Regions from separate parts of the Bacillus sp. PK6-16 genome, predicted to be linked through region 1. Evidence: riboswitches for the same ligand, from Rfam matches in the RefSeq annotation. Region 1 holds a riboswitch; the other holds the start of a gene.

Region 1 (16,080 bases):
GGTGGACTATATAGTGTTTATGGACTAACAGCTGAAAATGTTATTATTACTGCACAACGTGTTGTGAACTCAGAATTGACACAGTTTCTTTAATTAAAATAGATTGGTGCCTACATGGTATCCAATCTATTTTTGTACGTATTATTCAGAGAAAGAATGGTTTTACACAAAAATAAAGATAGTTATGGAAAAGGGAAAAATCGAGCTATCATCTTAATTTTTATTATTTCTGTCTTAGACCATATCTGTTTTGTGGCACGGTTTTCTTTGAATGCATTTTATTCAAACTGTTTTTTAAAGTATTTATCAAATATGCATTATTGCATAAATAAATTTAAATTTATAAGTTAATATTAAACTACTTTTTAGTTGTAAAGAATATGTTAATAATCTTTATAAGAAAAGGATATTCCTTGTAAAAAGTGAAATTGTTTGGAATGTGAATAAACAAAAAGTTTAGAAGTGATACAGACTGGATAGAGTCTTGTATTAAATAAACAGAAAAGGGGTATGGGTTTCTAAAAGGTTTCGGGGGTTAGAAAGCACTTTTTAGTTAATAGCTTTAAATTATATTTTAAAGGGGAATGGGTATATGAAGTTTCGAAATACAAAGATTGCTATGGTTACACTATCTTCATTTTTTATTTTAGGTTCTGCATCTCTATCATTCACAGATACTATACACGGTGAAGTGGTTCCTGCATCAGCACAGGAGATTATTGTAAAAAATTATGACGATACATATTATAATAACGCAATAGGGAAAACGGGGTTAGAATTAAAGAAGGAACTGCATAATATTATTGATAATCATACAAAGTTATCATACAGTGCGGTTTGGGAAGCGTTAAGAGATACTGATGAAGATCCAAATAATAAAAATAATGTGATACTCTTATATACTGGTCGTTCGCAAGGGAAACTTACGAATGGATCAGGAGTAAATAACTGGAACCGAGAGCATGTTTGGGCAAAATCTCACGGTGACTTTGGAACGACTGCAGGACCTGGAACAGATCTACATCATTTAAGAGCGACGGATGTATCTGTAAATAGTTCACGTGGAAATCTAGATTTTGATAATGGTGGTGTGAATCATTCTGAAGCGACAGAATGTAAATATGATAGTGATTCTTGGGAACCTCGTGATAGTGTAAAGGGAGATATTGCTAGAATGCTGTTTTATATGGCTGTTCGTTACGAGGGAGACAACGGCGAAATAGATTTAGAACTAAATGAAAAAGTGAATAACAATAAAGATCCATACATGGGGAAACTATCTGTCTTATTAAAATGGAATGAACAAGACCCGGTCGATGATTTAGAGCGAAAGCGTAATGAAGTGATTTTTACAAAATATCAACATAACCGCAATCCTTTTATTGATCATCCAGAATGGGTAAATAAAATCTGGAACTAAGATTTTTAAAGGTATTATATTTTGATAAAAGGGATTGATCATTATGATCAATCCCTTCTTATATTTTTACTAGAATAAATGATTTTTATAGGACTAGTGAGGGAAATAGAATAGATATTTATATGGAACGATAGTACTTATTTATCTAGTTAAGTATTTAGTAAGGTCCCCACTCAATATTCACCCCAACAATAAGAAAAACAAGTCCAATGATAAACCAAATGAGTGCAAGTGGAGCCATGAAACGAATCCATTTTCCATAAGAAATCCCGCTTGCTGCGAGAACGCCCATTAAAACACCGGAAGTTGGATTTAAGCAGTTTACTACACCTTCTCCGAGCATAACAGCTTGTACTGTAACTTGGCGTGTAATGTGCATAAAATCAGCTAATGGAGCTAATATCGGAATAAAAATAACCGATTCTCCTGTCCCGGATGAAATGAGGAAATGTAATGCGGCACTACTCACATACATGCCGATAACACCAAATACAGGGTTTTGTCCTTCGAGAGCTTGTGCGAGTTGGTTAACAATTGTATCAAGCAATTTTCCTTGTTCTAAAATGACTGAAATACAGCGAGCCATTCCGACAATTAAAGCACCGTAGATAAGGTTTTGGCAGCCAGTTAGAAAAGTAGAAGCGATATCGTTTGCTTTCATGCCACCTATTATTCCGGCTGTAATTGCTATGAAAATAAAAGTAGCGGTCATTTCTGCGTCCGTCCAATGTAGACGAAAAGCGCCTATTAAAAATGCAATTAATGATAAAGCTGAAACGAGTAAAATTAATTTATGACGTATCGTCCAAGGAACTTCCTTTTTCTCTGCTTCTTTTTCGCTTGAAAGAGCGTTACTTGGAAACCAGTTGTCGCCAAGGATGCTTCCTTTATTCGATTTTTTCAAGCGCTTTACATACCAATTTATATATAGAATGGTAGCAAGTAAAAAAGATATATAAATTGCTGTGCGTAAACCAATTCCCGAAAACATCGGAAGTTCTGCGATCTTTTGTGAAATGCCTAAAGGTGAGGGGGATAAAATAGTAGCATTAAAACCAGCATAAGTGCCTAAATAAATAATTGCTACGCCAACGATAGCGTCCCATTTTAATGTGCGGGCAACGATGATGCCGATAGGGATAAAGCCGATAACTGAGTTAACGATAATGCCAGTCGTTCCGAGAATGGAAAAGAGTGCGGCGACAATACATATGAAAAATAATTGCTGATTACGAAATTTGTTAATAACATGATAGATTAAACCGTCAAGGGCACCTGTCTTTTCAAGAATTGCAATGGCTCCACCTGTAAATAAAATTAGAAAGATAATAGGGGCAGCAAGTGTCATTCCTTTTTCAATAGCGGTAAAAAAAGAAACAAATCCTACAGGTGATTGCGGAACAGAATGATAGCTACCTGGTATTGTCGTTGTAACAGTCCCGTTTGTAACCCTTTTAAATTCTCCAGCAGGAACGAAGTACGTAGCAATGGCGCAAAGTAAGGCAATAAAAAATAGTAGTACGTACGCATCGGGCATTTTAAACTTTGGTTTACTAGGTTGTTTTTTTGCCTCAGTTTGTATTTGCATAAAATCCCTCCTTCTTCACTTGGTTAATTTTTAATATTCTGAATTTAATCTGTGAAATAGATTATAATAAAGGTAGCTTCTTAAGGCAATAGTTTTTGTATCCTTTCCCGTACATACAAATTATTGCAATATTAGACAGGGAAACGATAATAAGCCAAGAATATGTTATGTAGAAAGAAAAAGGAAAAGAGGGAACAAGATGTGGAAAACTACTGATCTATGTGATGAATTTGAAAAGGAATTACAAATATGTCGCCAGTCTTTTCGGTCTTTTGGGAAGAAAGAACAATTCCACGGGAAAATTGCAACTGTAAAAGTGAAAGATGATAATGTACTAGTGAAGGAAGGATTGCAAACATTACCAGAAGGAACAGTATTAGTTGTTGATGGCGGAGCGTCTACGAATTGTGCGTTACTCGGTGATAATTTGGCAGCTATTGCGGAAGAAAGAAAGCTAGCAGGAATTATTGTGAATGGGTATGTTCGTGATTCTAGTGAACTAAAGAATATTAATATTGGTATTTTAGCGTTAGGAACGATGCCAAATAGAAGTGTGAAAGAAGGAAAAGGAGAACGAAATATTTCATTGCACTTTGGACAAGTAGAATGGAATCCAAATGAATATGTCTATGCGGATGAAGATGGCGTCATTATTAGTGAAAAGAGTTTACATCGTTAAGAGTTAATAAGTTATTATTCTTAGAAAATAAATCCGATAAAGCATGGACAAAATTCTTTGTCAATAGTAAAATAATACAGAAATTTAAAATTTACAGAATGTATAGGTTTATCGTTTTACGATAACTTAAATGGGAGTAAGTTGTGCCAAGAAAAGTGAATGTTATCACAATGATACGTTCATAAACAAAATTATTTTTCCTATACAAATATAGCCGCGAATGATGCGGATAGGAGGTGTTGTACATTTTTGTTCGACACTTACAAAAAGAGAGTGTCAATCGCACGCCCTTGAAGGGCCTTTTTTTGTGTAAATGGTAGTAAGGGAGGAAATTTTGGGATGGCAATGTTGAAAAAGTGGCTGCTTACGTCGTTAATGGCAGTGACACTTGTATTTGTTTCTTTTGCGAATACAGTACATATTACGTTTGCTGAAGAAAATACAGCAAAACTTGCAATTATTGGGGAATCACAAAAAGGCATTATGTTATGTCCGAAAGAAGAGCAAATTAAAGATGGGGAAACAGCTTTAAGTTTGCTGCAAAAGGTCATGGGGGACAAGGTAGAATCTGAAACGATGTCGTTTGGAACATATGTAAAAGGCATCGATGGTTTAATGGCCGGGGCTACAAGTGCTTGGCTGTATGATGTAAATGATAAGTCTGCAGAAGTCGGAGCAGATAGTTATAAATTAAAATCTGGAGATGTTGTTGTCTTTCGCTTTGTTTCAGACTGGAGCAATGTAAGCCAGGAAACATTGAAAGAAACGTTAGATAAGTTCGGGACGTGTAAAACAGAAGAACCTAACGGTGGCAAAACAGAAGAACCAAAATCAGAAGGTCAAGATGATAAAACGCCAGGTGTGAAAAACCAAGGTGACCAAGACGGTAAAACGCCAGATGTGAAAAACCAAGGTGATCAAGATGGTAAAACGCCAGATGTGAAAAACCAAGGTGACCAAGACGGTAAAACGCTAGATGTGAAAAACCAAGGTGACCAAGATAGTAAAAAACCAGAACAACCAAAGCAAGAGAACATTCAAGATCCAAGTGCACAATTAAACGAAGCCATTTCTAAAACATCAGATAAGATGTTACAAGATGGAATTGAAAGTGACTGGGTAGCTGTAGCGCTTTCTCGTTCTGGAAAGAATGTGCCAATTGAGGCAAAATTAAATTATGTTAAGTCAGTAACTGAAAAAGTAGAAAAGCGTATTAACCGTTTTTCAGCGACAGATTTAGCTAGAACAATTATTATGATGAATGCAATGAGTGCAGACCCTAAAAATGTAGGTGGACATAATTTAGTTCAAAAATTGTATGAGTCAGATAAAGTGAATTCTGTTACAGGTTATGCATTTGCTTTACTTGCATTTGATACGAAGAAGTATGAGATTCCAGTTGAATCAAAATGGAACAGAGTTGCTCTAGTGGAAGCACTGTTAAATAATCAGCATACAGACGGTGGATGGACTTATAATAGTTCAGGTAGTAAAGATAGTGCTAGTAGCGTTGATGTAACAGGTATGGTTTTATCAGCATTAGCTCCTTATCAAGAGCGATCAGATGTGAAACCAGCTATACAAAAAGCTGTTGCGTATTTATATAACGAACAGCTGCAAAATGGTGGTTTTTCAGCTGATGGACAAGAAAATTCAAATAGTACTGCGCAAGCAATTATTGGATTATCGCTTGTTAAAGATGTAGATCAAAATCGTCTTCATAAGGCAATGCAAAACCTATTATCATATCAACTTTCAAATGGTGAATTTAAATGGTTACCAAGTGATCAAAATGGTAACGGAATGGCTACAGAACAGGCTCTTTTAGCATTACTTCAATTTAAGGAAATGGGAAAATCTATTTATGATTGGTCTAATGTAGACGCTGGTAATGTAATTAAGCCAAAACCGATTGAAGAGCCAGAAAAGGTCGTTGAACCAGAAAATAATGTAGTAGAAAAAGAAGTTACTGAAGAACCGAAAGAACAAAAACAAGTACAACAAGAAACAAAAGATGAAAATCTAAAAGTAGTTGTAGATAACGAACCGGTTAAGAATAAAAAAATCGGAAACGGTAACAGTCTACCAAAAACAGGAGCATCTTCTCATGGTGCAGCAACAGAAGTAGGTATGGGTGTATTATGTATTGCTTCTGCATATGTATTATGGAGACGTAAAGCAGCTTAACAAAAAATTAGGAGCAATTATTTGCTCCTAATTTTCGTATGAAAGGTGAGAGATAGGATGAGTAAGGTGAAATGGTTCATTTCTTTACTGCTTTCGCTCGGGCTACTTGCCGGATGTGAAGAGGCAGCTGTAAAGCCTGAGAAGAAGGTAGAACCGAAGCAAGAAGAGGTAGCGAAACAAGAAGAACAAAAAGATGAAGCGAAGCCGGAAGAAAAAACAGAAGAAAAGCAAGCTGAATCAGAGCAAAAGCAGCAAGAAGCGCAGAAAGAGAAACAAGAACAAAAAGTAGAAGAGAAGCCGAAAGAGGAAAAGCCGCAGGCACAACCAGAGGTAAAGAAAGAAGAGAAACAACAGGAACAACCGAAAGAACAGCCGGCTGTAAATAAGCAACCAGAGCAGCAACAAGCACAAGAAGAGAAACAACAACCGAAAGCACCAGAAGTAAAAGAAGAAGCAAAGGTTGTGAATCAGCCGAAAGAAACACCGAAGCAGGAGCAAAAAGAAGATCCGAATAAAGCGGAGAAAACGATACCGACTCCGGCAGTACCAAAACCTGAACCACCAAAACCAGATCCAGTACCAGTACCGAAACCGCAAGCAAAACAAGTAACAATCTCGGTAAAAGGAAATAACGGATATATAATGGGTGCGAAAAAGATGGATGTACAAGAAGGCGACACTGTGTATAAAGTATTACAACGTACAGGATTAGATGTTGATGCAAGCGGATCTAGAGATAGTATTTATGTAAAAGGTATTAATGATTTATATGAAAAAGATATTGCGGATACTAGTGGATGGAAATATCGTGTGAACGGTGCTTTTCCAAACCATAGTGCTGGTGTAGTTACGGTAAAACCAGGAGATACAATTGAGTGGGTATACGTATTACAATAAGAAAGGCATTCGGTAAAGGGCTATGAAAATAAGTTTTTCTTCTTTACATCCTTTTGTGAATTTTTTCTATTATATCGGGGTGATGATACTATGTACGATGTGTCTTCATCCTCTTTTTTTAATTGGAGCAATAGTATTAATTATTATGTTAAATGTGATGCAAGGAAATGGCGAAAAGATAAGAAAGATGCTACCGAGCACAATTGTTTTCTTTTTTATGGTAATTTTATTTAATTCGTTATTAACGCATAGAGGTCGAACTACGTTATTTTGGTTAGGTGATAGCCGTATTAAGCTTGAGGCGATTATGTTTGGAATAGTAATGGGGTTATTACTAGTTGCAGTTATGTTTACGTTTGCGTCATACAATGATATTATTTCCAGTCATAAATTTTTATATTTGTTTTCAAGAATTTCACCGAAAGTTGCATTGTTAACGATGATTACAGTGAGATTTGTTCCTTTGTTTATAAGACGATTAAAGAAAATCACACTCGTCCAAAAAACGAAAGGTGTGCAGGTAGATTCAGGTTCGATAATTGAACGCGTCAAAAATGGTACGCAATTGCTGCAAGTATTATTAATTTGTTCATTAGAAGATGCACTGCAAACGGCAGATTCTATGCAAGCTCGTGGATTTGGTGTAACGAAGCGTACGGCGTATATTCGCTATAGAATGGAAAGGCGTGATTGGTATACGCTCAGTTATTTAATCATTTTATTTATAGCTGCTATTGTATGTAGTAATTATGGCGGAGGGAAATTGATTATTTATCCGAAAGTCGAATCTATTTTATTCCAGCAATACGATGGAATGATGTTTGTATTATTTACACTGTTTATTAGTTTACCAATTATGATGGAAGGGAGAGAATGGATATGGTGGCGCATGCAGAAATAAACAATTTATCATTTGTATATGCTGATGAAAACGAATACGCGTTACAGCATATTTCTCTTTCTGTTCAAAAAGGTGAGTTTATTGCACTTGCTGGAGGATCGGGATCTGGGAAGACGACGTTATTAAAACATTTTAAAAAGGAGTTACTTCCAATTGGTACGCGTTCTGGAGAGATATTTTATGAGGGTGTTTTAATAGAGGAAGTAGCTGATTTGTTATCTGCCCAAGAAATTGGGATGGTATTTCAAAACCCAGAAAACCAGATCGTTATGGATACAGTGATTCAAGAATTAGCATTTTCTTTAGAAAATATCGGATTACCATCACATATTATTCAAAAAAGAATAGCAGAGCTTATTAGCTTTTTAGGATTTCAAGATTTATTGCATCAATCTGTTCATACGTTATCTGGTGGGCAGAAGCAGCTTGTCAATTTAGCTGCGGTATTAGTTATGCAGCCGAAATTGCTATTATTAGATGAACCGACAGCGCAGTTAGATCCAATCGCTGCAAAAGAGTTTTTAGGATTATTAAAACGGATTAATGAAGAACTTGGAATTACGATTATTTTAAGTGAACATCGCTTAGATGAAGTTATCCCGCTTGCAACACGCGTTGTTTGTATGGATAATGGCCGTATTATGTATGATGGTAGTCCTAAAATTGTTATTACGGATATGTGGGGAGTAGAAACATTCCGTCCATTTATTCCGCAAATTCCAAGGCTATTTTTAGAGTGGAATGTGAGAGATATTCCGTTTACAGTGCGAGAGGCGCAAATGAAAATGAATGATTTTGCAGCGATATCATATGTAAATGACCCAATAGCACAAAGTGAAAAGCAAGAGGTAATTTTAAGCGCAGAGCATATTTCGTTCCAATATGAAAAAAATAGTCCGCTTATTTTACGTGATTTATCAGTTTCGATTGAAAAAGGAAAATGGGTAGCGCTCGTTGGGAAGAACGGTACAGGTAAGTCTACACTGTTAACGATTTTAGCAGGATTACAAAAAGCGAGAAGAGGAAAAGTAAAGTGGAACGGAAAAGTGATACATAAAATCGATTCGAAAGAACGGTTTAAAAGTATTGGGTATGTATCGCAGCATCCGTATTACCATTTTACATTTGATACAGTATGGGATGAGGTTTATGAACGTGCGCGTGAATTATATGGAGAACAAGGAAAAGAAATAGCAGAAGATACGCTAAAACAGTTTTGGTTGTATTCGCTTAAAGAACGCCATCCGCACGATTGTAGCGGAGGAGAGCAACAATTACTTGCGTTATGTACGACGTTATTATCAAAGCCGACTTTATTATTACTTGATGAACCGACAAAGGGATTGGATCCATGGAAGAAAGAAAGAGTAGGAGAGCTATTTAGGAAGCTACAAAAAGAAGGTACAACAATTGTAATGGCAACGCATGATATTGAGTTTGCAGCGAAATACGTGGATCAATGTATGATGTTATTTGATGGAACAGTCATTATGAATGATGCACCGAAAGAATTTTTTAGCGGCAACTTCTTTTATACAACATCTATTAATCGATTCATTCGAAAAGACTTGCCATATGCATTAACGTGGGAGGATGTGTACGAAGCTTGTCCAAACGATATGTTGCATTCATAATATGTATCTTTGCAGTAATAATCGGCACATTGCTTTTTACGACACTTGTTATGGACGGTTATTACATGTTAAGTAGTTTGTTTATATTAGCGGTTATTATGTTACCTTTCTATATCCGTTTTGAAAGAAAGGCGTTTGTTTCACGTGAAATTGTTCTCGTTGCTGTATTAGCGGCAATTGCAGCAGTAAGCCGGGTGCCATTTTCTATTTTACCAAGTGTACAACCAACTTCTTTTGTCATTATCGTTTCTGCAATTGTATTTGGAAGTGAAACTGGTTTTATGATTGGTGCTACAGCAGCAATCGTATCTAATATTTTTTTAGGACAAGGTCCATGGACACCGTGGCAAATGTTTTCGTGGGGCATGATTGGTTTTATAGCAGGTTTACTTCGTAATACATTTTTTATGAAAAAGCTATGGGGGAGACTTCTTTACGGAGTAATTGTTGGCTTTTTATTTGGCTGGATTATGAATTTCTGGGGCCTTCTCGGTTTTATACGAGAAGCAACATGGGAAACTGTCATTTCGTATTATATCGCAAGTTTTTACTTTGATTTGAGCCATGCGATTTCGAATGTTATTTTCTTATTACTATTTAGTACTTCATGGATTACGATTCTTACAAGATTTAAAAAGAAATACGGTATATTAGATGAGCATAACGTGACATAGAAAAGCATACTCATATAAGGTAGGGTCGCGACTTACATATTCGTTTGCCTCTTTCATGCTTCTTACATAATGTAAGGAGCATTTTTTTGTCAAAAAATCGTTTCAATATGCATCCGCTATTATATAAAATTATTTGTATAATTGTAGGTGAGAACTTTTTTCAAAAGGGAGGTGTATAGTTAATGAAGTTAGTTATTCCGAAGCAACATGGTGCATGGGCTATGCTTGTTATTCCTTTTTTATTAAGTGTCGTACTTGGGAAACCTACTATTTATCATATTCCATTGTTTTTAGCGTGGTTCTTTATCTATTTAGCCACATATCCATTTCTTACGTACATAAAGCAAAGACGAAAAAAAGAGTTTTTACAAGCTGCCATTGTTTATTTTATTATTGCGTTCCTATTTGGGGTGATTTCTTTATTATATGAGTGGCGAATTCTTTTATTCGTAATAGTAATGATTCCATTATTTATAGTGAATATGTATTACGCTCGTCAAAAAAATGAAAGAGCACTATTAAATGATATTTGTGCGATTATTGTGTTTTGTATCGGTGGGTTAATTAGTTATTACTTTTCAATGAAGCAAATCGATCATACAGCTATATTCATTGCACTTATTTCATTTTTATACTTTTTAGGTAGTACGTTCTATGTGAAAACGATGATTCGTGAAAAAAATAATCCGAAGTATCGTCTTATATCTTGGGGATATCATATCGTATTAACGATAATTGTATTTGCGATTAATCCGTGGTGTTCTCTCATTTTTATACCAAGTGTCATTCGAGCGATTATGTTGTATGGTAAAAAAATTTCTATTATAAAAGTAGGAATTTTAGAAATTGCTAATTCTGTATATTTTTTAATCATAACGGCAATAATTATGAAGTATGCCATTTGAAAAAACTTCCCATCAATTGATGGGAAGTTTTTAATCTTTTTCTAAAATGTGAACGGTGTACTCGCAACGTTGAATAGCTTGTTCAACAGCATAAAGTGATTGTTCAATACGAGCGCGATTAAAATCTTTTTCAACTGTTTCGAGCGCTTCTTCTAAACAATTTTTAGCTTCTTGTAATGATTGAAAAGAATCTTGTACATATCCGCGAGCATTTTGATGCATTTCATAATCCTCCTTGCGTGTTCGTATATGGGTAGTATGAACAGTAAGGAAGAAAATATAATTTATTATATTTGTTTGACAATTAAAGTGGAATTACGTATAGTAAGAATTAAGTGAATATTTTCTTATCCAGAGAGGTGGAGGGACTGGCCCGATGAAACCCAGCAACCGCGATGCAGGTGCTAATTCCAGCAGAACATATTTGTTCTGGGAGATAAGACGAAGATATATACGTAACTTCTTCTTATCGGAGAGGTTTTTTTATTGCAAAAAAACCGATTACGAAAATTTATATTAAGAAGAAAGGGGTTGCGCATTACTGTGACACTCGAAAAATACGTAAAACTGCGTAGTACAGTTTATGAATATATGATAGAGCAAGATAAGCCGATATCATTGTTAGATATTCAAGAACATATCGTTTCGCATCATGAAGGAAAATTCACGAAAAAGATGTTGCATCAATTTTATTTATCAAGATTATTAGACGAACTAAAACTGGATGGGAAAATTACATTAGCTGATGAATATCTCTATGCTGAAAAAGGGGTATTGTATAAGGCGAGAAAAGGGAGCTAAGCTCTCTTTTTTTCTTAAAATAACGGAGTATGTAGAGTAAAAGACTGCTAAAGCAGCCTGATACAGGGAATGGTGTTGAGTGTGTAGTGTCAAAAATTGAATGTGCCTGAAAGAGGCAATTCATATCGGCTGCAAATGAAAAGAGACACCTTCGCCGAATAGGTGTCAGTCGTTTTGTCACGTAGACTTGCTACTTAACAGTAATTAGAATAACATGCAGGATTTTCGAAGTCAAAAGGGAATTAAAGGAAGGGGTACAATTATGTACGCTTACTTATTAAAAGATATAACGAAATGGATCCCAAAGTACATTGTAGATAAGGGATATGAATATTATGAAGATGGGCATGTAGAAGATGTTGAAATACAAGATAAAAAAGTGTTTGCTTTCGTTACTGGAAATGCAGGGAATTATGAAGTAGTTATCGATCTCGAAGATTTTTCAGAAAGTAACTGTGAGTGTCCCTATGAAAATTATTGTAAACATATGGCGGCAGTTGTTTATGATATGCAAGGTGCTGGTGAGAGTGCAGTTAAAGAGAAACTGAAAGATTTAGAAAAAGAAGAGTTACTTATATTATTAAATCGATTGTTGCAAAGTTCGAAAAACGTACAAATTGTAGAGAAGATGTTAAAGAAGGGGAAACTTTAACGTATAGAGGGAGTTGTTTTGTAGTGAACGTACTAATTATATATGCTCATCCTAGTCCTTCCAGTTTTAACGCGGCGATTTTCAATCATGTGCAAAAAGGACTACAGGAAACAAATCATTCAGTTACCGTACTTGATTTATACAAAGAACAATTTGATCCAGTCCTCGTATTCAATGAAGAGAAGAAAAGACGTGATTTAGTAAATGAAGAGGAAACTGCTCGGTACAGAATGTTAGTAGAAGAAGCAGATACACTTCTATTTATCTATCCAATATGGTGGTGGGGGATGCCAGCAATTTTAAAAGGTTTTATTGATCGTATTTTCGTAGCTGGATTTGCTTATAAATATGAAGGGGCTCTGCCGAAAGGATTATTGCAAGGGAAAAAAGCGTGGGTTATTAATACGTTAGACTCGCCTCTATGGTACGTCGCATTGTTATATCGATCAGCAGATTGGATTATAATGAAGAGAGGTGTTTTACGTTTTTGTGGCATTCGCGATATAAAACGGTCAGTGTTTCAATCTGTGAAAACGAGTAAAGTATCAAAGCGTGAGAAATGGTTATTACAAATAGAAGAAAAGGCTCGTGCATTATGAATGAAGTCGATCGTATTATAAACTGTGTTCAGTATGATGGCGAACTTTTTCGGAAGTATGTTACGTGTTTACTTCAATTGAAAAAATGTAGCGAAACATTTCAGCAAATTCAAATAGAGTTAAGAAATGATTATTTAATAAGAGGAATTTGTGAAAGAGAAGTTGATGAGGTAGTACGGGGAAGTAAAGAATATGAAATGCATTTTCTTCCTAAAGTATTACAGTGGAATTTTTTGAGGGGAAATCCACATCTAATTGAAAAAGTGTGCGAAGATTTTTTTGCATTTGAGTCATTACATCTTACGGAGTTAGAGTGGGAGAAGATTATAAAATTCATGGGAAATAAGTGATTTATTATGTAAAAAAGCTAGTATAAAACTAGCTTTTCGTTTAAATAAATAAAAAGCATAGACTAATGATGAAACCCGCATATAGTAAGTTCACAACACAAAATCCCATAATGTCACGAGCACCTAAACCAGCTATCGCTAATTCTGGTAATGCCCAGAAAGGTTGAATTAAATTCGTCCAAGCATCGCCCCATGCAATTGCCATTGCTGTTTTTGCAGCAGGTACACCAAGTTCAGCGCCAGCTGGAATCATAATTGGTGCTTGCACAGCCCATTGACCGCCGCCAGATGGAACGAAAATGTTAACAATGCCAGCACTTAAAAATGTAAAGAGCGGAAAAGTCGTTTCATTTGAAATGCTAATAAAGAAATTAGAAATAGCTCCTCCAAGTGAAAGTCCTTCACTATTTGCTCCAATCATCATGCCCATAATTCCTGCGTAAAACGGAAATTGAAGTAAAATGCCAGAAGCACTTTTTGTAGAGTCTGAAAAAGCACGAATATACTGAATCGGAGTACGGTGGAAAATAAGACCTGCAATTAATAACATAAAAATCACGATATCGAGAGTAAGGTTAAAACCTTTCGTATAAAAGTAATTGAAAATATAAATGAGACCTAACAATCCAACGCAAAGTGTAATAATAATGCTATTTTCCATCTTTTCAGCGAACGTATTTTTTTCTACTTCTTGAGCAGCAGCTTCTTCATGGAACACGCTAGGATCTACTGTAATCGTATGTTTTTCATCTGGATGCATCGCTTTATTAATGAGAGGCATCGTAATGAGAAAAATAATAACTGGAACGAGAGCGTATGGTGAGAATAACGTTTCTGTTATTGGAATCGCCTCTTTAATACTTCCAGCAGTCGTTTTAATTAACGTTTCACCGCCTGTTGCTAACGTAAGAGGGATAGAGGCAGAAAGACCGGCATGCCAAATGAGAAATCCAGAGTAAGAAGAGGCGATTGCTAGTCTATAATCTAATCCGTCCAGCTGCCTTGCCACTTCTTTTGCGTATAAAACAGATACAACAATTCCAAAGCCCCAGTTTATGTATGCACCAAGTAAACTTACAATTGAAATGGCAATAATGCCTTGTCCATTCGTTTTTGGTAGTCTGGCAGCTTTCGTTAATCCTTTTTTAATAAGAGGAGCATTTGCTAAAGCAGATCCAGTCACGAGTACAAGTGCCATTTGCATAGAAAAGGCGAGGAGTCCCCAAATTCCATTACCCCAGTGATTAATCATTTCTACAGGTGTTTGGTGAGTCGCAAACATACCAAAGAAGATAACGAAAACAGTTAGTAAACATGATAAAATAAACGGTTCTGGCAAGAAGCGTTGCACTAAGGCGACGCAACCATTTGTAAAGGAACGAAACAAAATAGATCAACCTCCTTATGTATATGTATTACAATTATTCGAGGTTGGTTAGGAGATAACCTTCAATGTAAAGAAAATTCAGATATTTACAGAGTGGTAATTTATTGATAGATTGATATAGAGCCTCGTATCAAATTCTGCTTTTAATATACTAGAAGAAAAACGGTTGGAAATGGGGTAGCACTTATAGGGATAGTATAGAGAAAGGTTACTAGCTGGCTTCAAAGCAACTGTTGCAAACTGGTCAAAAAATAAAGTTCATCATCCCGGAAGAAACTTTATTTTCATCTATAGAAGAAATTTTCGACCAATATGAACAGACAATCTTTGTAAGGGAAGTGTTTTAATACATTCTCCAAAAGATGTGGATGTATAAGTTAAACGCTCAATTAAAATTGTAAACTGCTTATAAAATTTTCGATAGGTGTATTTTAGGTAATTGTTTTTTCATTCTTTTCTAATAACGAAAAGATAATTGGTATAGTAGTGTAAATAATGTACTGTAATGAAAAAGCTTCCACTACTGTGGAAGCTTTTCTAAATGATGTGCAATATCAATATACATATTTGAGTAAGTCGAATGTATTTCATTACTTGGCGTTGCGTTAGAAGAGAAATGAACGATTACCATATTTGCTTTCGGATCGATGTAAAGTGTTTGTCCGTAACTACCTAACACTTCAAAAGCACCTTGTTCATTGTGCGGAATCCACCATTGATTATGATAAGAAATGGAAGCTCCAGGGCCAATTGCAAGTTCACCTTCTTGGACATTTTTTACACTTTCTGTAATAGAAGAAGGGAGAATGTGTTTTCCGTTATATTCCCCGTTGTTTAATAGTAATTGCCCGAATCTCGCCATATCTCTAGCAGTTGCATTTAATCCAGCACTAGCTTGTTCTACTTTTGTTTCATCTGTAACGTAATACGCGTTTTCTTCCATACCAATTTGAGACCAAATTCGTTCGCTTACATTTTCAGCTAGTGATTTACCAGTAATAGTTCTAATAATCCAAGCGAGCGTTTCTGTTGATCCGTTATTGTAAGAAAAGGAAGAACCAGGCGGTGCAGTTTCTTCGGCTTCCCGTAACATATCATAAATTTTCATCGGACCGTCGTAATTTTTGCCACGGGGTAAAATATTGCTAGCTAAATATAATTGTGCATCTTGATTTTCTAGCCCAGGTTGCTCATATCCATGAGTAGGATATTCAGCTGAAACTTGCATGTCCATTAATTGCTGAAGTGTGGCATTACCGAACGGTGTGTTTTTTAATTCTTTTATGTAAGTGTCAGCTGTTTTCTCTAAATCGATACGATTCTCTTCAGCGAGAGATTGTATAATTGCCCCGGTAAAGACTTTTGCTAATGATGCCATACCATGAGGTTCATTCTGTTTATACCCA
Region 2 (16,080 bases), 2.3 Mb from region 1:
TGAATCAGTTCTTTTTTGTTAAGCCTCTAAATTTTGTCTTGCTTGCAGTTCAAACTGCTTTTCACTTCTTCTAGCCATAAATAAATAGCATAGTACCGCACCAACTTCACAAAGAGCTATTACAACACCCATCGGTAATGCTGTATTACTTCCACCAATACCTACTAGCGGTGCAACAAGTGCTCCTGAAATGAACTGTAATAAACCTAATAAAGCTGATGCTGTTCCTGCAGCTTGTTTTTGATTTCTCATCGCTAATGAGAACCCAGTTGTTGAGACAACCCCAACACTTGATACGACAAGGAATAACGAGCATAAAACACCAATTAACCCTATTCCTAGTAAGATTGTCAGTAGTAAAGATAAACCACCAACAGCTGCAATAATGATACCAGAGACAAATAATGTCTTCTCATTCACTTTCCCCGCTAAACGACCCGTAACCTGACTAGCAATAATAATACCGATACCGTTGATTGCAAAGAATAAACTAAACTGCTGTGGTGATGCTCCGTATATGTTCTGCAACACAAATGGTGAGCCCGAAATGTATGCAAACATTGCCGCTGTTACTAATCCTTGTGACAATGCATATCCCATAAACAGACGGTCCTTTAACAATTTTCCGTACGTCGCCAAAGTCCCTGACAAACCACCTGTTTCTCTTTCTTCAGGAGGTAATGTTTCACGTAATACAAAAATAGCTGAGATTAACATGAATACGCTAATTGCTCCAAGAACGATGAAAACACCGCGCCACGTTGTAAACTGTAATAATTGCCCCCCAATAATCGGTGCCAAAATAGGTGCTGCTCCGTTTACTAACATAAGCAGTGAGAAAAACTTCGTCATTTCAGAACCTGAATACATATCACGTACCATCGCACGTGATATAACAATCCCGGCTGATCCTGAAGCTCCTTGTAGGAAGCGCAATAACACTAATGTCCAAATAGATGGCGCAACAGCACAAAGTAAAGAAGAAGCAACATAAATAATAAGAGCAATAATAAGAGGTTTGCGTCTTCCGTAAATATCACTAATTGAGCCAACAAATAATTGTCCTACTGACAGCCCAAGCAAACAAGCTGTTAATGTAAGCTGCGCGAGGGATGCACCTGTTTGCAAGTCATCCGTTAACTTCGGTAATGAAGGCAAATACATATCAATAGATAATGGCCCAATCGCCGTAAGTGTTCCTAATACAAGAATCATCCATAACCTGTTTGCCTTTACAGGTTTATATATTTCGTGATTAACTTCATTCACTTTTCAATCCACCCTTTCCTATACAAACTGAATCGTAACAATTATAGTTACATCATAAACATACGTCAAGTACAGCGCATTTTCCTCTTTCATAATGTAAAAAAAGCGATAGAAATTCTATCGCTTTACTTTTTCACATTGCTATTCGTAAATTTAGATACTGAGGACATCATCTCTCCCGTATCTAAATATGTAATTTGAATTGGGTCTCCTACTTCTGTAAACATAGCATATGGGAATTTCTTCACCGGTATCATAAATACCTTTTGTTCATTCTCTAAAAGTACGTACACGATTGTATTTTCACCTGATTTTTCTTTATATACACGTTGTACAATACCTTCTTTTTGCGCTTCTTTTCCTGTTGAGGTTGGTCTAAATGTATCACCATTACCGCTCATTACGTTTTTATAATTCTCAAGCGCTTCTTTCTGCGAAGAACCTGTCGCAAATATTTTTGCATTAGCAGCATATACAACTGTATGTGCACGTACTAGGCCTCCGTCATCAACAACCGGAATAATCCAAGCTGGTTTACCGTATACGTTATAAATGACAGGCATTGTCCCATGCCATTTCTCTCTCTTAAAGGAATTATCTACTACTTCTGTAGCTGCTGAACCATCCATAATCCCCTTTACTTCTTTTCCATTATAGTAATATAGCTTGCCTGTGCGTGCATCTACTAATGAATAGCCTAGGGCTGAATCTACTCCTTCTTTTGGAGAAGTAAAGTCTGTAAAATAATACAGTGTTCCATCTTTACCAAAGATCGGGGTCACGCCTTCTTTCGTTCCCCACTCAGTCGGAATTTTCATATCTGTTTGTGAGAATTTCGTATTCCAAAATCCGTGAATATATTTACCAAAGTACGTATTTAACGTAGATGCAGTCTCATGATTTAATACACCATCAACAAATTTAGGTGCCTTTCCTTTATCATATCTTTTCACTTCACCTGTTTGTGCATCTACTACGACAACACCTTCTACCTCAAATCCAGATCTTCCTGAAATAAATTCACCATACGTCATTGTATAATATGGTTTTCCTTTATCATCAACCTCAAATTTAGGTTTTCCTTTAAAGATTAAATTTGGTTCTGCTTGCCTTACCACACGCTCTAAATTATTACCAAAAAACATGCTTGGCACATATTTCATTTTATAACCGAGGTGCAGTTTCGCTTCCGCATCAGGATTCGTACCTGACATCGTTACATACCCTGGAATTGTCTCAGCTTTACGCGCTTTAAAAAATCCTGAAACTTCAATCGGCGCTACATATAAAGCTTCGCCGTTTACCATTTGTGGCGTTAATTCTCCTAGCTCAAAATAAGCTACTTTCGGAATATCACCAAATACTTTTTTCATCTTATTCTCCGCTGTCTTTGGCGGCACTGTAAACGGCTGGTCATTTTCAGTAAATGGCTCTGAAATATCTTTCTCTATCTTAACAACAGAATCATATTTCTTTTGCGAGATTACTATATCGTGCAAATAACCAAAGTAGCCGTAACTTGCGAGTAAAATAAACATTAGAAGTCCTTTTAATGTACCTTCTAATTTCCCTATTTGATCTTGTGAAAATAAAACAAGCCCAATTAAAATTGCTACTGCAACAGAATAATGAGTAAGAATCGAGTCTACCCGATCATCAATTAGCCAAAAGTATTCATAGATTGCAATACCTATCCAAAATAAAACAGGAATAACTAAAATAGATGATTTCTTACCCTTTACAACCTTCTTATCTCCCTTCTTATCCACTGCTCGAAGCTTACTACTACTTCTTGTCCATGGAATCAAAAACAAAGTAAGAATAGCTAAAACTACAAATTTCATCAAAGGCACTGTCCCCTTTTCTTTTGTATTCCCTTTTAGTATAACAAATAAAGGGTATTAAGGTGAAAATAGGAATAGTTATATTTTTTTACTACTTAATACAATCCCGCTCACTACATATAGAATAGATGCAATATAAAAAATTGTACCAATCGTAAAGAAATCTACTAAATATCCCGTGGCAATAACCGCTACTGCTCCGCCAATGGATGTCCACACATGGTATTTTCCAATCTCATAACCAGCCTTTTCCTGCGCAACCTTTCGTGCTAATGAAGTCTTCTCAGTATTACGCTGCACAGCACCTAAAACTCCCATTACAATTTGAAGAATATACACATGCCATACTTCCGTGGCAATCGGAAAGCAAAGCATTAAGATTGCCATGGACCAAGCGTATATGATTAATAATTTTTTATCACCTACTTGATCAGATACCTTTCCCACTAGTGGATATACAAGTGCTGATGTTAAAGCAAATAAGCCATACGCCCAGCCAAATTGCGAGAAGCTATTTCCAATGTTTCGAAGCAATAATATATAAAAAGGAAATACCATACTTCCTGCCATCATGATGATACTTTGCGAAGCCACAAATCTTCTATATGTCATTTCGTATACTCCCTATAAAATAAATTCACAAATCTCTCTTCTGAATCTACTTCCTTCTTTTTCTTGAGAAATTCTTCAATACGAGGATATGCCCTCTTTAACTGCTCTTTCGTTGGATAAGAATAGTACGGCAAATAGTAACTACCGTTATGCTTTAAAGTAACATCAATCATCTTCCGAATGACATCCTCTGTTTTCTTTATCTCACTCTCTGAGCGTCCCTGGTTAATCAAAAGAACCAGCGCAAACATATCATCTTTCGCATAGGACAAAACTGCATTTTCATTCTTTTCCACGTAACGAATCGTAATGTTGAGTAAATTAAACTCTTCTTCATTTAATACGTTACGTAAATCATCTATATACTCCGTGAAAGCATCTATAGGCACAAAGTATTCTTGTAACACTTCGGTCCTATTTGGATTTTCATATTCCATAAAAGCACTATCTGATCTCATAACATTATTACGCGTCTCATACTTTCCATCTGTACGTTCAAAATAACCTCTTTGTATATCCCAAAATGTATTCTTTCCCCAATCACTATAACGTGATAACCCAAGTAAAAATTTCGGTACCGCTATAATATTTTCTTCCTTTAATTCACTGTACTCTTCTCTCATATTTTGATTTTGTGCCAAAGTATAATCTGTCACATACATCTCTTTTAAAAATGAATTTGGAGCAACAGAAATACGCGCTAAGTGCATACGAACATTCTCATCTCTTTTCACTTTCTCTTTGAAATAAGATGCGTATTCTTTATAATCTATCATTCTCGTGTGCATTTCATATAATTCATCATCTGTTAACTTCAGCGTCACATCTAAAATAACTCCAAATAAACCGTAACCCCCAATGACATATGGAAATAACTCTGCATTTTCTTCTCTACTTACATTACGTACCGTGCCATCTGCCATTAACAATCTAAATGAATCTACTGTATCAATTAGTGCCTCATGACGAATATCACGCCCGTGTACATTTACACTTAATGAACCACCAACAGTAAAAATATTTTGAGACTGCATGACCTGTACCGCAAGGCCATATGGATTTATTTTCTTCTGAATATCATTCCACGTGACACCACTTTGAACTGTAATCCACTTCTTCTCTGGATCAAATTCTAATATTTTATTATATCCTTTCATATCGAGCATCGTACCATTTGGATAATATGTCTGTCCTCCTTGGCTATGTTGCATGCCTGCAATGGAAATTTTCTCTCCTGAAACTTTTGCATCTCGCACTAATTTTATTAACGAGTGCTCTTCCGTAGCACTTTCAACACGTTTTATTTTTGTCGGAAGCAATTTACCTACATCACTCATAATAGGATGATCAATTTGTTTTTTATACGTATGTACAGACGTTGCAAGCAAAACCGTATATGCGACAATGACCACTACTATCTTTCTTTTTTTCAAAGGACACTCTCCTTATTAGCAACAAAAAGAGATACCCGTTCTTTCAGGTACCTCTCTTGACAGTGATTACTTTGCTGCTGGCAATTGTATTGGATCAAATTTATCATACGATGTAAACTTCGCATCCGTAATAATGTGCGCTTTATCCTCACCATTGCTACTCATAACCATATCTATCTTTGCTGATTCATATTTAAAATCTTTTGTAATAATATATTCTCCATCTATTTCTTCTATCTTTGCATTTTGGCCTTGTAGCATTTGTTTCTGCTTTTCATCCATACTAGCTAACATACTCTCTGTCTCTTGCCCTTTTAATGCAAACTTCAGCTTATAATTATCTCCACTTTTCTCCATCTTCACTTTATTTAAAATTTCCGATGGAATCTCTAAATTATCTACCATTCCTTGAGTCGCATTCATTCCGTTAGCATTTAATTGTTCCTCTGGTACAGACATAACTTCACCCGTATTAGGATTTTTCAACTGACCAGCAATTTTGCCACCCACATCATAAACAACAACCTCTGTACCAGAAACATTCATTTCAGAACGAGAATTTTTTTTCTTCGGCTCTAATTGCATTTTGGCCTTTATTACATTCATCTCTGTTCCTTCAGCCTTTATTCCCACATCATATGTCATCGTTACATTTTCTTCGTTTTTAAAAGCTTCATTCGCTTTATTAAAAACATCCTTCGCTGTTAATTCCTTTTCTTTCTGCACAGCTTCTTTTTTCGGTTCATCAGTCTTTTTTGCTTTCTCATTACTACACCCTACTCCTAGACCGACTGCAAGTACTAAACTTGAAATTAAAATAATTTTTTTCATAACGTCCCCTCCTTCCCAAAAATAATATCATCTCTTTTCCTATGAAATCTATATAATTCGTAATATTCTTCTTTAAATTTATTTCCTATATAGCAACATGTTTGAGAAAAAGTTTAAATATGATGTAAATAATAACAACTCATTTCAGGAGGTCATTATGAAAGCTATTATTTGCACAAAGTATGGACCACCTAATGTTCTCCAACTTCAAAATATAGAAAAGCCTAAACCTAAAAAAAATGAAGTATTAGTTAAAATTCACGCAACAAGTGTATCGACTGGAGATTGTAGAATACGTGGCTTTAATAGCCCCCTCTTATTTTGGATTCCTATGCGGATCATATTAGGTTTCAGAAAACCGAGAAAACCTATACTTGGCGTAGAGTTATCCGGTGAAATCGAAGACATTGGAACAGATGTAACACAATTTAAAAAAGGAGATCAAGTTTTTGCATTAACAGAACTAAACCTTGGTGGTTATGCGGAATACACATGCGTGCATGAAAGTGGATTAATAGCATTAAAACCTACCAATGTGACATATGAAGAAGCTGCCGTTATTCCTTTTGGCGGAACTTCAGCATTGCACTTCCTTAGAAAAGGACAGATAAAAAAAGGGCAACGAGTACTTATATACGGCGCCTCTGGGTCAGTAGGGACAGCTGCCGTACAACTTGCGAAATACTTCGGGGCGACTGTCACAGCCATTTGTAGTAGTTCGAATTTCGATTTAGTAACAGCTTTAGGGGCAGACAACGTAATTGATTATATGAAAGAAGATTTTACTAAGCGGGGCGAGCACTATGACATTATATTTGATGCAGTTGGAAAATATAATAAGTCTCTTTGTACAGATGCATTAATGCCTAATGGAAAATATGTATCTGTGAACGGAATGATGGCAAAAGTCAGTAAAGAAGATATGAACCTACTAAAACAACTAGCTGAAACAGAAAAGCTAAAACCTGTTATTGATAGAACTTACCGATTAGAAGAAATTGCTGAAGCTCATATATATGTAGAAAAAGGACATAAAAAGGGGAACGTTTCGATTACCTTAAAATAAAATATATTCTGAAAATATAATTGACAATTCTTTTTGTACGATTTACTATTAGTACCATATTCAAAACTACATACACATACTCTTATCAAGAGTGGCGGAGGGACTGGCCCGATGATGCCCGGCAACCGAGCTTATGACGTATAAGCTAAGGTGCTAATTCCTGCAAAACGAGTTTTCGTTTTGGAAGATAAGAGAGGAATCTATTTCGTCTATTCGGCACCTCTCTTATTTTTTGGGAGGTGCTTTTTATTTTGGAACGTATATGAAGGGGGATTTATAGATGAAAAAGGTATTATTAAGCATTGTAAGCGGAGCAGTATTATTATTAGGCGCATGTAGTGTGAGTTCAAATAAAGAGGTAAAAGAATTAGACGAGAAAAAGATTACTGTCGGTGTAACAGGTGGACCACATGAACAAATTTTTGAAAAGGTAAAAGAAGTTGCAGCAAAAGATGGTCTCGAAATTGATATAAAAGTATTTAATGATTATGTAGCGCCAAACGTATCATTAGATGAAAAAAGCCTTGATGTAAATAGCTACCAAACGAAATCGTATTTAGATGTATTTAAAGCTGAACGCAATATGAAATTAGCTGAAGTATTTTCAACAGTAACATTCCCTATGGGTGTATATTCTAAAGATATAAAAGATGTAAAAGACTTAAAAGAGGGCGATGCAATTGCTGTACCAAATGACCCAACCAATGAACTTCGAGCTTTAAAATTATTTGAAAAAGCAGGGGTTTTAAAAGTTGATCCAAAGGCTACAGAAAAAGCGACTGCAAAAGATGTAATTGAAAATCCAAAAAAATTAAAGATTGTCGAATTAGAGGCATCTCAATTACCAACGCAACTAAGTGAAGTGAAAGCAGCTGCAATTAACACAAACTTTGCATTAGGTGCAAAATTAAGTCCAGCGAAAGATTCTATTTTCCGCGAAGGAAAAGATTCACCCTATGTGAACTGGGTTGTTGTTCGTACTGAAAATAAAGATGATGCCGTTGTAAATAAATTAAAGAAAGCTTATCAATCTAAAGAAGTAAAAGAGTTTATCGAGAAAAAATTTGATGGTTCAGTTTTACCATCTTGGTAGGAGCTGACGATAATGATTGAATTAAAAAACATATCTAAAGTATTTACAACAAAAAAAGGGAATGTTGAGGCTCTTAAGTCTACTTCCCTTAAAGTAGAAAAAGGCGAGGTATTTGGAATCATTGGGTATAGTGGCGCTGGTAAAAGTACATTGATTCGATGTGTAAATTTATTAGAAAAACCAACGACAGGAAATATCATTGTAAACGAACAAGACTTAACAACGTTATCGACAAAAGAACTAGCAAAAGCGAGACAAAGAATCGGAATGATCTTTCAAGGATTCAATTTACTTAAAACTGTTACCGTTTATGAAAATATCGCATTACCGTTACGGCTTGCTGGCATTCCAAAAGCAGAAATTGAAAAAAGAGTAGAAAAGTATTTACGCATTGTCGATCTTTTTAATCGAAAAGATGCGTATCCAAGCGAACTTTCTGGTGGTCAAAAACAGCGTGTTGCAATTGCTCGTGCGCTATCACATGAACCTGAAGTGTTATTAAGTGATGAAGCAACGAGCGCATTAGATCCCGAAACAACCGATTCTATCCTTGATTTGCTATTAAAGATTAACGAAGAAATCGGAATTACGATTTTACTCATTACACATGAAATGAATGTCATCCAGCGTATATGTGACCGCGTTGCTGTTATGGAACATGGATCTGTAGTCGAAAGTGGGACTGTAAAAGATATTTTCACAAACCCACAACATGTAACAACGAAGAAATTTGTAAATAGCGCATTTGCAGCGAAAATTCCAGAAGAGGTACAGAAAGAACTACAAAGTACTGGAGAAATTGTAACACTTTCATTTATTGGCACTACTTCAGGGGAACCTGCCTTAGCCGTTGCCACAAAACGTTTCCAAGTGTATCCGAATATTTTATCCGGTAATATTACGCAGTTAAAACATGAAGCATATGGGAAACTAGTCGTTCATATGCAAGGGGAACAAAATGAAATCCACCGTGCTTTATCATTTTTACAAGAGCAAGGAATCATCGTAGAAGGAGGTAGAACAGACTATGGGAAACAAGTCCTTTTTGGATGAATGGGGTAAAGTCATATGGGAAGCTACGATCCAAACCTTTCAAATGACATCTATTTCATTACTCATCTCGATCCTTATTGCACTGCCACTTGGTGTTACACTTGTTTTAACGAGACCTGGTGGGCAGCGTGAAAATAAAATCATCTATCCTATTCTTAATACAATTATTAATATCATTCGTTCTCTTCCATTTATCATTCTATTATTCTTTATTTTACCTTTTACAAAGTTTCTAATGGGAACGTCCATTGGCGTGCAAGGTGTTATCGTACCGCTTGTCGTCTTCACAGCCCCTTATATCGCACGTTTAATGGAGACAGCTTTACTAGAAGTCGATCGCGGTGTCATTGAAGCCTACCAAGCGATGGGCGTTTCTACTATAAAAATCATTTGGCACGTTATGGTTAAAGAAGCACGTCCCTCCCTTGTACTCGGATTAACAATCGCAACGATCGGCTTAATCGGCGCAACAGCAATGGCTGGCCTTGTAGGTGCTGGCGGGCTAGGGGATTTAGCATACCGCTTCGGACATTTACGCTACGAGCCTGAAGTAATGTATGCAACTGTCTTTATTTTAATTATCCTCGTTCAAGGATTACAGTCTTTAGGGAATGATGTTGCACGAAGATTGAAGAAAGATTAAAAAAGAAGGTATCTCACCAAGGTGAGATACCTTCTTTTTTATCTTTTAAATCCACCTTCTGAATGAATAACTTGCCCAGTAATCCACTCAGCTTCTTCACTTACTAGAAATTTAATGAGTCTAGCTGCATCCCTTGGCTCACCAATTCTGCCAAAAGGAAACATCGGCTTTAACCCTTGTTTTATCTCTTCAGTCATCCATCCTGTATCGGTTGGTCCTGGATTAATTGCATTCACTGTTATTCCTAAATGAGCTACCTCTGCTGACAACGTACTAGTAAGAGCATCAATAGCTCCCTTCGTTGTCGCATAAGCTAGTTCTCCTGCCATAGGACCTTGAAATTGCCCCGAAGTAATATTAACAATTCTACCACCATATTTCTTATCAAACCCCCGGGAAAATTGACTACTGAGCAATGTAGTCGCACGAACATTTACCATATAATGCTTATCTAATTCTTCAGCAGTCAACGTAGAGAAATCATTATTCGTAGAATATGCTGCATTATTAATTAATATATAAGGGTACCCTAATTGTTCAGTAACTTTATTTATAAGCTCTTTCGGTGCATCATTCTGAGTTAAATCTAACTCCATACTTGAGACTTTAACACCGTTTTTTAGTAACTCTTCTTTTAATTGTATTTGTTCATTTTTATCAACGCCCCAAGGCCTCTCTTTATCGTAAGCTGTCCAATACGTAAAAAATATATCGTATCCTAATTCAGCTAATTCTTTACAAACCGCTGCGCCTATACCATCTAGACGACTTACCCCTGTAATAACTGCTACTTTATTTTTCAATTGGTTCATCATATACTCCTCCAAGTTTAAAGGACGCATATTTTATATAAGAGATATAAACTTTCCCACAAAAAAGACAGATACATAAAATAGGCACCTATCCTTATAAAAGGGATGTACAATCCAAATATGCATTCCTTGAATGATTTACAGATAACTAAATAAACCCTCGCTTATGAGAGCAAAATTCATCTATCTAGTTTCTAATCATTACAAGTTCATCCACATATCTAGTCTTTGCCTCCTTTTGATATATCTCTATTATTAGTCTATCAAAAAAGATGAAATGTTACAAAAAATAAAACAATTACTCAAAACATATATTCGTTCACACTTCCTCCATTGTGAATTTATTCACAATGGATATATAATAAACATGTAAATACAATATTGGAGGGATTTCAATGGTTATCAATTTTTTAAGAACTGATAAACGTGCTACTTTCATATTATTACTTTTACGGCTTTACATAGGATATACATGGCTCGCTGCTGGGATAGGCAAAGTCTTCGGACAATCTTTTGACGCAAGCGGTTTTCTAAAGGGTGCTATTGCTCAAGCATCAGGTGACCATCCTGCAGTACAAAGTTGGTGGGCAGATTTTCTTCAACATTTTGTCCTTCCAAACGCAGACCTATTTAGCTTTTTAGTTCAATGGGGAGAAATTTTAGTAGGTCTAGGTTTGATTTTAGGCGGATTAACAAAAACAGCTGCATTTTTCGGAATCATAATGAATCTTTCATTTTTATTAAGTGGAACCGTTAGTGTAAACCCAAACCTGCTTATTTTGACTATGTTCATTTTAGTTGCAGGGCAGAACGCTGGACGTATTGGATTAGATGGCTATGTTTTCCCTAAACTTTTCCGTAAAAACAACCACAGAACATATAAATTAAGTAAAACTGCGTAGTAACAGTTTACTTTTAAAATATAAATAAGAAAAAGAGCCTGAATATAGGCTCTTTTTCTTATTTATCCTAATTTAAACTTTTAACGAACCACGAAAACCTCTGGCAGCATAGTAAGAGTCTGCTCCATTGTGGTACACGAAAACATGTCCAAAGCGATAATCGCAAAATAGAGCACCACCAAGCTCTCTAATATCTGAAGGTGTTTGTACCCAACTCGATGATTTCATATCAAAATCTCCAAGTTGTTGTAACTCTCGATATTGTTCTTCCGTTAATAACTCAATGCCCATAGCATTGGCAACATCAATAACGTTATTTTCTGGTTTATGTTTTTTTCTTGATTCTAACGCTTCAAGATCATAACAAAGACTTCTGCGGCCTTTAGGACTCTCCTTTGAACAATCATAGAAAGTATATTCGTCCTTTTCTTCATCATAACCAACAACATCCGGCTCACCACCAGTTACTTCCATTTCGTTAAGTGACCACATTTTTTCATTATTAGTAGTCAGCTTCGCTTCAACTTTAGCCCATTCAAGACCTTCATGGCGGTTCATGTTTTTCTCAAAACGAGCTTGCAATACTTTCAATAACTCTTCACGTTTTTCTACTAGTAAGTCATTTTTATTTCCTGTCATATTAGTCCTCCCTAATGTATGTACTGATAGTAGTTTAAGTATATATTTTATAATAAATCATCTCAATATGAAGACCGTTTCAACCTTATGTCTTGTACAAACATCCATTACAAAGTCCTAAAGCCCTCCATACTCTCCTCAAGAATATAGTGTGAAAACCACATCAAGTTCTGCTTCATAATAGCCACATGAACTCCTGGTTGGTCAGAACTATATGCCATTCCTTTAAATATAATTAATTCTGTATCAACTTCCATATCCATTAATCCTTGATATAGATCATATGCATTTGTAATTGGAATTCTTGCATCCTTTTCCCCATGTTGAATTAAGGTAGGCGTACAAGCTGATTTAATATACGTCATAGGTGATGTCTTCGTATATATCTCTGGATCATTCCATGGAGTATTTCCTAAATACATTCTAATAAAGTAAGGTATATCTGTATTTACATAATGGGTACTCCAGTTAGTGATTCCACCGCCAACTGAAATAGCTTTAAACCGACTACTAAACGTAGAACAGAAAGCTGATACATATCCACCGTTGCTCCATCCCATAACTCCTACTCTATCCTTGTCTACCATCCCTTTTTCTACTAGTTCATCCACTCCAGATATAACATCATCGTAGTCAGCAATCCCCTGTTTTCTATAGTTAGCTTTTAAAAATTCATTACCATAACCTGAACTTCCTCTGTAATTTGGTTCTAAAACGATAAAGCCTTTTTCAACAAACTGTTCAATCGGATATTTCTCATTGAAGCAGTCTGAAAATATCGGAAAAGATGCCCAAGCCGGACCGCCGTGAATTACTACTAATAAAGGATATTTTTTATTAGTGTCAAACTCTACTGGCGTTGATAAAACACCTTCTATTTCAAGACCATCACTACTTTGCCATGAGATGATTTCCCTGTTACTTCTAAGTTTCCCTTTGAAAAAGCTATTTTCATCCGTTATTTTTTTATCGTCTAAATAGATTTCAAAGGTTTCATTTGTTATTGCCTTATTGTAGGATATATGTTTGCCATCCTTTGTTATAGAAGCATCCATTATAAAGCCATCTACTTTTTCGCTTAATATTTCCACAGTGCCATCTTCGGCTAGCAAACCAATAAGATAATTCGTTTTATTCTGCCACCTAATTAAAACCCCTTTAGCTGTCCACTGTAATGGCATAACCGTACTATCAAAATTTGTTACAGGTTGAATTACCTCTCCGGTATTTATATCATATATCTCTAACGTACTATCTTGTATATGGTTTCTATAGTAATCCTTCTCTCTTATGCTTGCTGTGTAACATATTTTACTGCCGTCAGGAGAAAAGCAAACACTCCCTCCCAACAACTTATCCACATTCAGCTTTTGTAGCTCTCCAGCTTTAATATGGAGTATGTATAGATCTCCATTTATATAATCTGCCATATTTGAGCTTGGTGTCGCCATAAATACAACCTTTTTACCATCATTTGAAATATCAAATTCATGGATATGAAAATCCTTACCATCCGTTAATTGATAAACAACTCTGTTCTCGTGTTCATCTGTATCACTTTGTATCACCTTCTCTATTTCAATGTAATATAAACAATTATTCTGGTGTTCCTTACCTATATGTTGAAAATCTCCATATAGGTCCTTACGTTTCTTTATCTCCTCACATTCTTTTGACTGCGTAACATAATAAAGACCCTTTCCAGTAGGACCCCATTTGAATGTACTGACTCCTTCTTTCTCATCAGTAATTTGAACATCTCTATAACCATCTAGTGACTTAACAAATATCTGATTTTCCCCATCACCAACTGGACTAAGATATGCAATGCACCTAGCATCTGGAGACCATAATGGGTGTGTACTATCTATATCCCCATTTGATAATGGGTAACTCTGCTTCTTATCTTTTTCATATATCCATACATGATTCCTATATATATTGTCTTTCCAATCAGCCGTCTTCTTAACAAATGCTACGTTTTTACCATCATCACTTATGTTTGTACTTGATACGGTTGGTAATGAAATAACCTCTTCTATACTTAAATATGTTTTTTTATTCACTTTTATCAATATACCCCCTTGAAATGTCCATAAATCTCTCGTCTCTTTTTTTCGTAATAAAGGAAATTGTTCACGAATACTTAAAATGATAACGGAAAATTCAGATAAACAAAAGTGAAGTCGATAAAGTAAAACTTTAATTTATGGAGTTCTATCCACTTACCAATTCTAGATGTTCTTTTTCGACACAAAAACACCCCTTTTAGATACAAATTTGTAAATTTATTTTAAAGCTATAACTATATGTTGGTTTGGAATAAAATTTGATAGAAATGAAGTCACAAATCTTTATTTAACAACAAAAAAATTCATTTTGAAAAAACGATTGATCAAAATAGAATTACTCTTTTTAACTAAGTATGAGATTTTTATAAAAAAATTTTAATCAAAACTCACTTAGAATCTTTACTTGAAGGAATAAAGCTTCGCATCTTTTTTGTGAACATCGTTAAACTAAGATAAATTTTGACCGTATCTGTAATTAATTGTAAAATATTATACGTAGAAAGGTATTATAAAATAAATATAGAAGGGGTATGTTTTTTAGTTTTAAAGGGGCTAAAGCACATCTATTTTATGTTTTCAAAGGGAGAATTGAAAAATCATATGAAGAATTTCAAAAAGAGTACAGGTAAAATTTTACTAGCATCCGGATTAGTAGTTTCTATGTCAGCTTGTAGTGTAACAAATTTATTTGGAGAAAAAGAAAAAACAAATGCTGAATCTGGTAAACAAGAAAGTAAAGAAACTAAGACAGAAGGAACAAATTCAACTAAGTCAGAAGGTAAATCATCTGAAACAAAGGAAAAATCAACTAACTCAAAAGAAGAAAGTAAAGATGTTAAGATGATTATGGTTTTACCTGAGGATTACCCACAACTTATGGTAGACATTGAAGAAGACTTATTAAGACGTCTAGATTACTATGATGCTTCTGTGAGGGATAATAAAAAGGGAAGTAAGTCAAATGAAGAGGTACGAGATAGTATTAAAGACTTAGATAAAGTATTTAATAAAATAGAGCGTATAGATGCACCAGGAAAATACAAGGAAGATCATAAGGAAATTGTAAAAGCTGTTCAAAAGTTAAAAGAATCTTTCAAAGAAGTATCGAAGTTATTTGATTACTCTAAAACACTTAAAGATACGGATGATGCAATCATAGATAAAGCAAACAATAAATTAGATGAAGCAAAACGCATTTGGAAACCTGTATTTGATAAGTTAAAAGCGGAAGCTAAGGGTGGTTCAACAACTACTTCTACAACAAGTGGTACTAGTTCTTCTAACTCACCGAGTTTATCTAGTGGTAATACAGTTAAAACATACAGTACCCAAGATAAAACTGGTATATTCAAAGGAAAAATTGATACACCAGACGAGGATTCCGCTAAGTTTAAGAATGTACAGAACAACTATAAAGACGGTACAGAGCTTGTAGGTAATTGGGGTATTGATTACGGAGACGGAGTCAAAACTACGTTAGTCCTAAAAGCAGATAAGACATTTGAAACATATGCAAATGGTTCTTATCCAAATAAAGATAATTACTTAACAGGAACATACCAAGCAGACGTTTCTTCCCATCAGTTAACGCTAATGGTGGAAAAAGGAACTCAAAATGGTCAAGAAGTGAAATTGGAAAGACCTATTTATTCATCATATGAGGTTAAAAATTTAGATGGTAAAGCGTTACAGATTTTCCACATAGACGAACAAGTAACAATTTGTTATGTAAAACAATAAATAACTAAAAAAACTCTGTAAAATGATTTTTACAGAGTTTTTTCTTAGTTTTAATTTATTTCAAACGTATA

What was found. A riboswitch is a leader RNA that binds a small molecule or an ion and turns the genes downstream of it on or off. The one in region 1 is predicted to bind S-adenosylmethionine.
Region 2: it holds a riboswitch for S-adenosylmethionine, as region 1 does, so the genes downstream of both, M1D66_RS26270 (MetQ/NlpA family ABC transporter substrate-binding protein) here and M1D66_RS10950 (hypothetical protein) in region 1, are expected to answer to the same signal.

What each region holds. Positions count from the first base shown of each region.
Region 1 covers NZ_CP096511.1:2,116,103-2,132,182, forward strand. Annotated here, with positions in the region: gene M1D66_RS10895 (hypothetical protein) at 1-93, shown strand, start outside; gene M1D66_RS10900 (endonuclease I family protein) at 593-1,420, shown strand; gene M1D66_RS10905 (YfcC family protein) at 1,578-3,008, opposite strand; gene rraA (ribonuclease E activity regulator RraA) at 3,208-3,687, shown strand; gene M1D66_RS10915 (DUF4430 domain-containing protein) at 4,027-5,874, shown strand; gene M1D66_RS10920 (DUF4430 domain-containing protein) at 5,932-6,771, shown strand; gene M1D66_RS10925 (energy-coupling factor transporter transmembrane component T) at 6,794-7,672, shown strand; gene M1D66_RS10930 (ABC transporter ATP-binding protein) at 7,645-9,306, shown strand; gene M1D66_RS10935 (ECF transporter S component) at 9,279-9,980, shown strand; gene M1D66_RS10940 (YwiC-like family protein) at 10,163-10,885, shown strand; gene M1D66_RS10945 (hypothetical protein) at 10,916-11,107, opposite strand; SAM riboswitch class I at 11,230-11,328, shown strand; gene M1D66_RS10950 (hypothetical protein) at 11,429-11,686, shown strand; gene M1D66_RS10955 (SWIM zinc finger family protein) at 11,949-12,338, shown strand; gene M1D66_RS10960 (NAD(P)H-dependent oxidoreductase) at 12,362-12,937, shown strand; gene M1D66_RS10965 (group-specific protein) at 12,934-13,287, shown strand; gene M1D66_RS10970 (short-chain fatty acid transporter) at 13,328-14,674, opposite strand; gene M1D66_RS10975 (serine hydrolase domain-containing protein) at 15,195-16,080, opposite strand, start outside.
Region 2 covers NZ_CP096511.1:5,119,854-5,135,933, forward strand. Annotated here, with positions in the region: gene M1D66_RS26240 (multidrug effflux MFS transporter) at 19-1,269, opposite strand; gene M1D66_RS26245 (DUF3981 domain-containing protein) at 1,395-3,113, opposite strand; gene M1D66_RS26250 (MFS transporter) at 3,192-3,725, opposite strand; gene M1D66_RS26255 (FAD-binding oxidoreductase) at 3,722-5,158, opposite strand; gene M1D66_RS26260 (DUF6612 family protein) at 5,225-5,989, opposite strand; gene M1D66_RS26265 (NAD(P)-dependent alcohol dehydrogenase) at 6,147-7,055, shown strand; SAM riboswitch class I at 7,135-7,249, shown strand; gene M1D66_RS26270 (MetQ/NlpA family ABC transporter substrate-binding protein) at 7,336-8,148, shown strand; gene M1D66_RS26275 (methionine ABC transporter ATP-binding protein) at 8,161-9,201, shown strand; gene M1D66_RS26280 (methionine ABC transporter permease) at 9,176-9,844, shown strand; gene M1D66_RS26285 (SDR family oxidoreductase) at 9,883-10,659, opposite strand; gene M1D66_RS26290 (DoxX family membrane protein) at 11,052-11,558, shown strand; gene M1D66_RS26295 (DUF4256 domain-containing protein) at 11,631-12,197, opposite strand; gene M1D66_RS26300 (S9 family peptidase) at 12,305-14,269, opposite strand; gene M1D66_RS26305 (DUF3994 domain-containing protein) at 14,858-16,009, shown strand.